Regions from separate parts of the Enterobacter sp. ECC-175 genome, predicted to be linked through region 4. Evidence: predicted binding sites of a transcription regulator. Region 4 holds the regulator's gene; each other region holds the start of a gene.

The links. The regulator LexA, encoded in region 4, represses DNA repair genes until DNA is damaged. The targets are predictions, from matches to a motif close to TNCTGTATGTACATACAGNA.
Region 1: the regulator LexA is predicted to act here: its motif matches at 931-950, upstream of V1599_RS11535 (metal-dependent hydrolase).
Region 2: the regulator LexA is predicted to act here: its motif matches at 1,116-1,135, upstream of dinB (DNA polymerase IV).
Region 3: the regulator LexA is predicted to act here: its motif matches at 1,391-1,410, upstream of V1599_RS12300 (DinI-like family protein).

Annotation. Positions count from the first base shown of each region.
Region 1 is NZ_CP143776.1:2,442,617-2,444,819, forward strand. Features, by position in the region: gene V1599_RS11530 (L-cystine transporter) at 1-198, opposite strand, end outside; gene V1599_RS11535 (metal-dependent hydrolase) at 326-916, opposite strand; gene hxpB (hexitol phosphatase HxpB) at 1,067-1,738, opposite strand; gene V1599_RS11545 (YniB family protein) at 1,886-2,203, shown strand, end outside.
Region 2 is NZ_CP143776.1:1,527,433-1,529,635, forward strand. Features, by position in the region: gene nqrF (NADH:ubiquinone reductase (Na(+)-transporting) subunit F) at 1-845, shown strand, start outside; gene nqrM ((Na+)-NQR maturation NqrM) at 845-1,048, shown strand; gene dinB (DNA polymerase IV) at 1,153-2,203, shown strand, end outside.
Region 3 is NZ_CP143776.1:2,582,404-2,584,606, reverse strand. Features, by position in the region: gene V1599_RS12310 (hypothetical protein) at 1-134, opposite strand, end outside; gene V1599_RS12305 (DUF1367 family protein) at 134-733, opposite strand; gene V1599_RS12300 (DinI-like family protein) at 1,139-1,372, opposite strand; gene V1599_RS12295 (DNA methyltransferase) at 1,582-2,203, shown strand, end outside.
Region 4 is NZ_CP143776.1:879,552-881,754, reverse strand. Features, by position in the region: gene dinF (MATE family efflux transporter DinF) at 1-930, opposite strand, end outside; gene lexA (transcriptional repressor LexA) at 996-1,604, opposite strand; gene V1599_RS04165 (diacylglycerol kinase) at 1,713-2,081, opposite strand.

The DNA of each region.
Region 1 (2,203 bases), 1.6 Mb from region 4:
GTTGAACCACTGAATGGAGTCTTTCAGTACCGGGTTGTCAGAGCCATAAATAGCCTGCAGTGCCAGACCAAATACAACACCCATTCCCAGACCGACGAGCACTTTCTTCGCCAGGCTCCACTGTTTGTGGCGCGTCTGCGCGAGAAGCAATAGCAATACGACGAACACGACAATGTTCGCGATGAGTGGAAAATTCATCCCCGTTCTCCTGATTTATTATATGGTCGGTTTTTACCGATCCTGTTGGCGCAAGGTTATCAGAAGTGTGATGTGGCGCTTATATCCAAATGGAATGGTTTATGACAAATGGGATTATTTTGTCGGTTTAATGTTCAATCTGGTGATGAATAAATCGATTGAACTGAAATTGCAGCGAATTGATCATCTGGGATGACCAGCGCACTGCACCATTTTCGGGCAGGCCCTGCGGCATCCACACCGCCCAGGCGAAGAGTGCCATGCAAAGTACGCGCTCAAGCTGGTTGCCTTTCTGCGGCACAAGGATGGGGAAACGAAAGCGCCAGCGGCAGGGCCACAGCAGCGGCACGCCGGCAGGAGTGAGCATGTCCGCAAGGATATGGCTCAGATAGCCGAGCACCATGCCCTGAATGGCGTCGGCGGGGACGATCCAGCTCTCGGGTACCTTCAGGTAAAACAGCGTGAGCAGGCCAAACACGGCCAGCAGGCTGTGGGTAAATCCGCGGTGCCCGAAGGCTCTGGCGATCGGCTTAGCGATCCATTTGAGCCGCTGCCCGAGAAACGATTTGGGGTGGTCGATATCGGGCAGCAGACAGGTCAGTACGGCCGAAGGGACGATATGCCACCAGTCGCCCTGCGCCAGCACGGGCGTCAGCTCAGCGTTTTTAGCAAACACCGCGCATGCGATTGAAAAAAGCAGGTGGCCTTCCGCCGTCATGATAAAACCCTGGAGACTGTCAATTCATCCAGTATAGGGTTTTTATACAGTACATGAAAGAGGTGACGGTGTAACTCTTTGTCACAATCCAATTAAAGCGATTAACCCGCGCCCCCGAAGGCCGTGCGCGAAGAACGCGGGTGGTTGACGCTACTTACCGAACAAATGCTGTGCGGTGAGTTCGGTCAGCGAGCTGAGCTTAACGTCAGCGAGCGCGAAGCGAGGATCGTGCTGGCCCTCTTCGGCAGGGACGACGATTGAGCGCATGCGTGCGGCTTTAGACGCCACCATGCCGTTAACGGAATCCTCCAGGGCCACGCAGGTGAGCGGGTCGAGGCCGAGTTTGGCGGCGCAGTCCATATACACCTGCGGGTGCGGCTTGCTGTAGGGCAGCTTTTCCGCAGAGGCCAGCGCGTCGAAGCTGTCGCGCAGCTCAAACATGGTCAGCACTTTTTCCAGCATATGCAGCGGCGACGCGGAGGCCAGCCCAACCTTGAGCCCGTTAGCTTTGCACAGGGCGACCGCCTCGCGAACCCCTGGCAGAAGCGGCTTGCTCTCTTCTACCAGCGAAATGGCGCGACTGATGATGCGCGACGTCACTTCAGCGCGATCGGGGCCCGTCCACGGCTGCTGGACATACCAGAGCTCAACCACCATATCGATGCGCAGTCCCAGCGTATCGGGCAGTTCGTGACGGCGGCTAATATCAACGCCAAGGCTGGCCATGACGTCCAGTTCAGCACGATCCCACAGCGGCTCGGAATCGATAAGTAATCCATCCATGTCAAAAATTGCGGCAAGAGTTTGGCGCGGTGTCGACATCACAACGTCTCCTTTTTTAGGGTGTACGACAGACGATAAGTGCTAAGTACCTACCGCAATTTAGCATAACGGTTTTAAAGAACGGGCGAAAATGATGGGCAGCAGGTAAACTTACGCAAAAATAACGCGTCTTTGAAAGGGGAACTGATGACGTATCAACAGGCTGGACGCATTGCGGTCTTAAAACGTATTGCCGGATGGGTTATTTTTATTCCTGCGGTCATTTCCACGCTGATTTCCGTACTCAAGTTTATGTACGACCACAGTGAAAAGCAGGCAGGAATTAACGCGGTCATGCTTGATTTTGCGCACGTCATGATTGAAATGATGCGCTTTAACACGCCGTTCCTGAACGTTTTCTGGTTCAATTCGCCAACGCCGGATTTTCACCAGCAGTTGAATATTGGGTTTTGGATCATCTTCGCCCTGATCTTCGTCGCCATGGCGCTGCAGGCCTCCGGCGCG
Region 2 (2,203 bases), 650 kb from region 4:
TCGGCGTCAAAAAATGGGAATGCGAAGTTATTTCCAACGATAACAAGGCCACCTTCATCAAAGAGCTTAAGCTGCGCGTACCTGATGGGGAAGATGTGCCCTTCCGTGCGGGAGGCTATATCCAGATCGAGTGCCCGGCACATACCGTTGCGTATGCGGATTTTGACGTGCCTGATGAATACCGCGCCGACTGGAATAAGTTTAACCTTTTCCGCTTTGTCTCTGACGTGAAGGAGCCAACGCTGCGCGCCTATTCCATGGCTAACTACCCGGACGAAAAGGGCATCATTATGCTCAACGTGCGTATCGCCACGCCACCGCCAAATGTGCCGAACGCGCCGCCGGGGATCATGTCATCGTATATCTGGTCCCTTAAGCCCGGTGACAAGGTGACCATCTCTGGTCCGTTCGGCGAATTCTTTGCCAAAGACACCGACGCGGAAATGGTCTTCATCGGCGGCGGTGCCGGTATGGCCCCGATGCGATCGCACATTTTCGATCAGCTTAAGCGGCTCGGGAGCCAGCGTAAAATCAGCTTCTGGTACGGCGCCCGCTCGCTGCGCGAGATGTTCTATGACGACGAGTTTGTACAGCTGGCGCGGGAGAATCCGAACTTTACCTTCCACGTGGCGCTCTCCGATCCGCAGCCGGAAGATAACTGGACGGGATACACGGGGTTCATCCATAACGTGCTCTATGAAAACTACCTCAGGCAGCATCCGGCGCCAGAGGACTGCGAGTTCTATATGTGTGGACCGCCGATGATGAACGCCGCCGTGATTAAGATGCTGAAGGACCTCGGCGTCGAAGATGAGAACATCATGCTTGATGACTTTGGAGGCTGATGATGCTGACGTTTCTGGCAACCTTTGTGGTTTTTGTCTTTGTCATCTTCGGCATGTCGTTAGGCTGGATCGTTAAGCGAAAAAGCATTCAGGGCAGCTGCGGTGGTATTTCATCCATTGGCATGGAAAAGGTCTGCGACTGCCCGGAACCGTGCGATGCGCGGAAAAAAAGAATGGCGCGCGATCGGCAACGCATTATTTAACTTTTGTTGGCCGGGTAAGGCAAAGCTGTCACCCGGCGTTCTTGCTGCTTCTCAACCCTTATTTGTTTACTGTATACTTATCCAGTGACGAGTGAGGGCTTACTATGCGCAAAATTATCCATGTTGATATGGACTGCTTTTTTGCCGCAGTGGAGATGCGTGACAATCCGGCGCTGCGGGATATCCCCATCGCCATTGGCGGCAGTCGCGTTCAGCGCGGCGTGATCAGCACGGCCAACTATCCCGCGCGAAAATATGGCGTGCGCAGCGCCATGCCTACCGCAATGGCCCTAAAACTTTGCCCTCATCTCACGCTCCTCCCTGGCCGCTTTGAAGCTTACAAAGAAGCGTCCCTGCACATTCGGGAGATCTTCTCTCGCTATACGTCGCTGATTGAGCCGCTTTCGCTGGACGAAGCCTATCTTGATGTCACTGACAGCCTGCATTGCCATGGCTCAGCCACGCTGATGGCGCAGGAGATCCGCCAGACCATCTCAGACGAGCTAAACCTGACCGCATCGGCAGGCATCGCGCCGGTGAAGTTTCTGGCGAAAATCGCGTCCGATCTCAATAAGCCCAACGGTCAGTACGTCATCACCCCTGAGGAGGTTCCGGCGTTTTTGAAAACCCTGCCGCTCGGTAAAATTCCCGGCGTGGGGAAAGTTTCCGCCGCTAAGCTGGAAAGCATGGGATTACGAACCTGCGAGGACGTGCAGCGAAGCGATCTGGCGATGCTGCTCAAGCGTTTTGGCAAGTTTGGCCGCGTACTGTGGGAGCGCAGTCAGGGAATAGACGATCGTGATGTTAACAGCGAACGGCTGCGCAAATCCGTCGGGGTTGAGCGCACCCTCAGTGAAGATATTCACGACTGGTCCGCGTGTGAAACCATCATTACGGAACAGCTCTACCCGGAGCTGGAGCGGCGTTTAAGCAAGGTAAAGCCCGACCTGCTGATTGCGCGTCAGGGCATCAAGCTGAAGTTCAATGACTTCCAGCAGACGACGCAGGAGCACGTCTGGCCGCGCCTGAATAAAGACGATCTTATCGCAACGGCAAAAAAGGCCTGGGAGGAACGGCGGGCAGGGCGTGGGGTTCGGCTGGTGGGGCTGCACGTCACGCTGCTTGATCCGCAGCTGGAGCGACAGCTGGTGTTGG
Region 3 (2,203 bases), 1.7 Mb from region 4:
ACAGTCCAGGTCACGTAATCCTTGTTTAGGCTGCGCTCAACTCGCATGCCGCGCGCTTTGTAACGCTTAACCAGTTCGTCGGCCTGTTCGGTGCTGCATTCGGTATGATGGAACCATGAATGTTGCATGCCCATCACCCCGCAAAGCCAAGCAGCTGCGCGGCGACATTTTCGGCCTCATCGCGACTGCGGAATGAACGAGACAGGACCCAGCGCCAAAGAACATCGAGCGCAGCTTTATAAAGTTGCTGGAACTCGAGTTCGTCCATGTTGGCGAATGAGATGCTACGTGGATGCTTTTTGAGTGTGCCGTCAGGTAGCTGAATAGCATCAAAGTGCCCTGCCTCGACGATTACCCATGAGCGGTAAGCATCGAAGGATTTGCACAGGCTAATGCCATTCGTGACCCGGCGGTATGCGACCTGCTCAAGATAGTGCTCAGCGGCATCGAGCAGTGCGCCTTCGTTTCCGCCATAGGAGGCTAGGAATTTAGCGTAGCCGGTAACCAGCTTGCGCTCGTTGGAGGAGATTGCCCCGCCGGTAGGCTCCCAGTATTCGAAGCCCAGATTAAGCAAAGCGAAGAAGCGGCGATGAAACGCAGGATTGCGTACCTGTTTGAAGTCGGCCACCAGCACGGCGCCGAGCTTGATTTTTGATTGCAGCAAATCGCTGGTCTCCGGCGTAGCCGGGATCAGGATCCCTGAGGACTGCTTAATGAGTTGTAACTGCGCCATGGTGTTCACTCCGTGGCGCATCGCGGTCAGGTTGCTGGTTGTTCAGGCCAGCTCAAGAATTATGATTGCGTACGTAGTGACAAGTCAATTTTTAGAAGCCATTTCCCTTACAACTTCCATAATGGTTTCTTTGGACCAGTAACGATCGTCCCTGCTTAGTTTTCTGTGAGTTATGGAGCTATCTTTGGTGGAAATTATATAGCGCTCTTCCGCCCCCAACTTGAAGGACAGCAGCTCCCTTCCTTTCCCATCGGTTATGGTCACTCGCAGATCTGACTGAACTACACCCTCCACGAAATCCCCCCTGAGCGACATACAGACGCGATTAGAAATTGTCGGCAGCAGCATCAAAGGGATTCGCAATTTGCGGTATTCTGAAAATGCGCGCTACCCCTGTGTACACCCTTAATAGAACCAGTCGTCTGCACTTTCCCAGGTTTCCTGAAGGAACCCTTCAACCGTCTTCTTCGCTTCCTTTGCCCCACCATAAACGCTTAACCCATCCGAACCAGCACGTCGGACAACAAGGGTGCAATCTTCGAACTGATTCTGGAGTCTTTTTAGGAGTTCTTTTTCCAGAGCGGGAATTGCTCCATCAGGAAGTTTCTTTGTGCGATCAATGGTTAACTCAACTTTCATGGTGGCCCTCCTTGAAGGTACTGTATTTATATACAGTATACCTACATGAAAAAATGGTCAACGCTTTATGAGCTCAAAATGCCATTACCATTACGCTGTAGGCCTCGTTTCTAACGTTAAAATGAGGTCAACACAACTTTATAGACGGCTAAAACAATTGTATCATTGCCCCTTAACACACCTGAACCCTTACATGCCTTGAGAATCTAATGACAACAGCTGAAATCCCATTGAAGACTGAGCGACTACACACAGTGGCCCCGTATATTGGGAAAATGCGGCCAGAAATTGCAGGTTGGGCTATCGAGACCGTCTCTAAGCCTGGCGATTTAGTGTATGACCCATTCTGTGGTTCGGGTACTGTCCTTCTTGAGGCATGGTTAAAAGGAAGAGATGCTGTAGGGACTGATCTCAATCCCTATGCATGCTTGATTTCACGGGCAAAACTGAACCCCTATATGCCTCATGATTTAGATAATGTTCATGAGAAATTAGATTATTACGCTACTTTAGTAGCGAAAATAAAACCCACAATAACGCTTGCTGACATTCCTGAATGGGTAAGGGAATTTTACAACCCAGAAACTTTAGTTGATTTATTAGCATGGGTAAAAGTTTTGAAATCAAATAACGATGATTTTGGACTCGCTTGTTTACTTTCCCTTGCTCATCACCAACGTCCAGGGTTTCTCTCATATCCTTCAAGTCATACTGTGCCTTATCTTCGAACAAAGAAGTTTCCGCCATCAGAGTTTCCCGAGCTTTATGAGTACAGGCCAGTGCTCCCTCGGCTCGAAAAGAAAATACTCCGGGTATATAACTCATTACCAT
Region 4 (2,203 bases):
GACGTCGCGCAGCTGGCCGCTTTTCCCTGCGCCATAGGCCTGACCGGAGTGCGCCTCAACGGCATAGGCAAAGCCGTCCAGCGCATAGGCCGTAAAGGTCAGCAGCGTCATCAGAACCGCATTGACCGCGACAATCTCAGGCCCAAGCCGCGCGCCGTAGACGGTCAGCGCGCCAAAGCACAGCTGTAGCAGAAGCGAACGCAGCATGATGTCGCGGTTGAGCGCCAGCAGCTTGCGAATATTGCCGCGCCAGGCCTTTTTCAGCAGCGCAACCGAGATCCCGCGCATCGCCAGCACGCGCCAGACCATCCCTAATCCGATGAGAAGCGTGCCGTACTCCGCCACTACCGTCGCAAGAGCCGCTCCCTGCACGTTCATGTGCAGGCCGATGACTAGCCACAGATCGAGGACGATATTAAGCAGGTTGCCCACCACCAGCAGGATCACCGGGGCGCGGGCATACTGAACGCCCAGCAGCCACCCGAGCAAAACGAGGTTTGCCAGCGACGCGGGCGCACTAAGCCAGCGGATCGCCAGAAAACGCCTCGCCTGCTCAAGCACCGCCTCGCTGCCGCCGACGATATGCAGCGCTAAATCAATAAGCGGAGAGCGCAGCAGGACAATCAGTATTCCTGCGCCCACCGCCAGGATTAACGGCTGCACCAGCGCGCGCGCCAGGCGCAGCGGATCTTTCGCGCCATACGCCTGCGCCGTCAGCCCGGTGGTGCTCATGCGCAAAAAGAGCAGCAGCATAAAGAGGAAGCTGGTCGCCGTTGCGCCAATCGCGACGCCGCCCAGATACACGGGAGAGTCAAGGTGGCCAATCACCGCCGTATCAACAAGCCCCAGGAGAGGAACGGTGATATTGGAGAAGATCATCGGCAGCGCAAGACGCCACAATGCTTTATCGGAAGCCGTCAGCAGAGACATGGGAAAATACCGGGGACGATAATACGAAACGGGCCGCGGAGAAACCGCAGCCCGTCAGGAAGAGATTACAGCCATTCGCCGTTGCGGATAACGCCAACCGCCAGGCCCTCGATGGAGAAGCTCTGTTCGCGCAGGTCTACCACAATCGGCGTGAACTCGTTGTTTTCCGGCAGAAGCTGCACGGTGTTGCCCTGTTTTTTCAGGCGCTTAACGGTCACTTCGTCATCAATACGCGCGACAACAACCTGCCCGTTGCGCACGTCCTGCGTCTTGTGAACGGCCAGCAGGTCACCGTCAAGAATCCCGATGTCTTTCATGGACATCCCGCTAACGCGCAGCAGGAAGTCAGCGCTTGGCTTGAACATCCCAGGATCGACCTGATAGTGGCCTTCAATATGCTGCTGCGCCAGCAGCGGCTCACCGGCTGCAACGCGGCCAACCAGCGGAATACCCGTCTCTTCTTCGACAAGCAGACGAATACCGCGAGACGCGCCGGAGACGATCTCAATCACGCCTTTACGTGCCAGCGCTTTCAGGTGTTCCTCGGCAGCGTTTGGAGAACGGAAGCCCAGACGCTGCGCGATTTCCGCACGCGTGGGTGGCATACCCGTCTGGCCGATATGATCCCGGATGAGATCAAACACCTCTTGCTGCCTGGTCGTTAACGCTTTCATTCCGCCCCCTGGGTGTATATACAGTTATGCTGTGAGTATATACAGTCAAAGGCGAATTTGGAACCAAAAACTGCACAAAAAACCAGGGACTTAATTATTTCTCGAGGCTCATCGGAAATGCGACCAAAGCAGCGTGACCCAGGTTATCGCCGCGACGATAATCGCCAGCAGTACAGCAGCAGACCCCATGTCTTTTGCGCGTCCGGAAAGCTCGTGGAAATCGGAACCGATACGGTCAACAACCGCCTCAATAGCGCTATTGAGAATTTCCACTATCATCACCAAAAGCACCGAACCGATGAGAAGTACGCGAGTTATTGCATCAACATCCAGGAAACAGGCGATGATAACCGCGACGATAGCGGCGACCCCTTCCTGGCGAAAAGCGGCTTCATTGAGCCATGCGGCACGGAAACCTTTCCATGAATAGCCGGCGGCTTTGATGATTCGGGTTAACCCAGTGGTATTATTGGCCATTAAAAGAACCTTTTATTGGAAAGAGCGTCAATAACTACAGCCGCAGCGCGTTTGCTGCCACCTGAAGTATGACGGGTAACAACAGAAATTTTGCGCGCTTTCTGTTATCCTTGCGCCGCAAT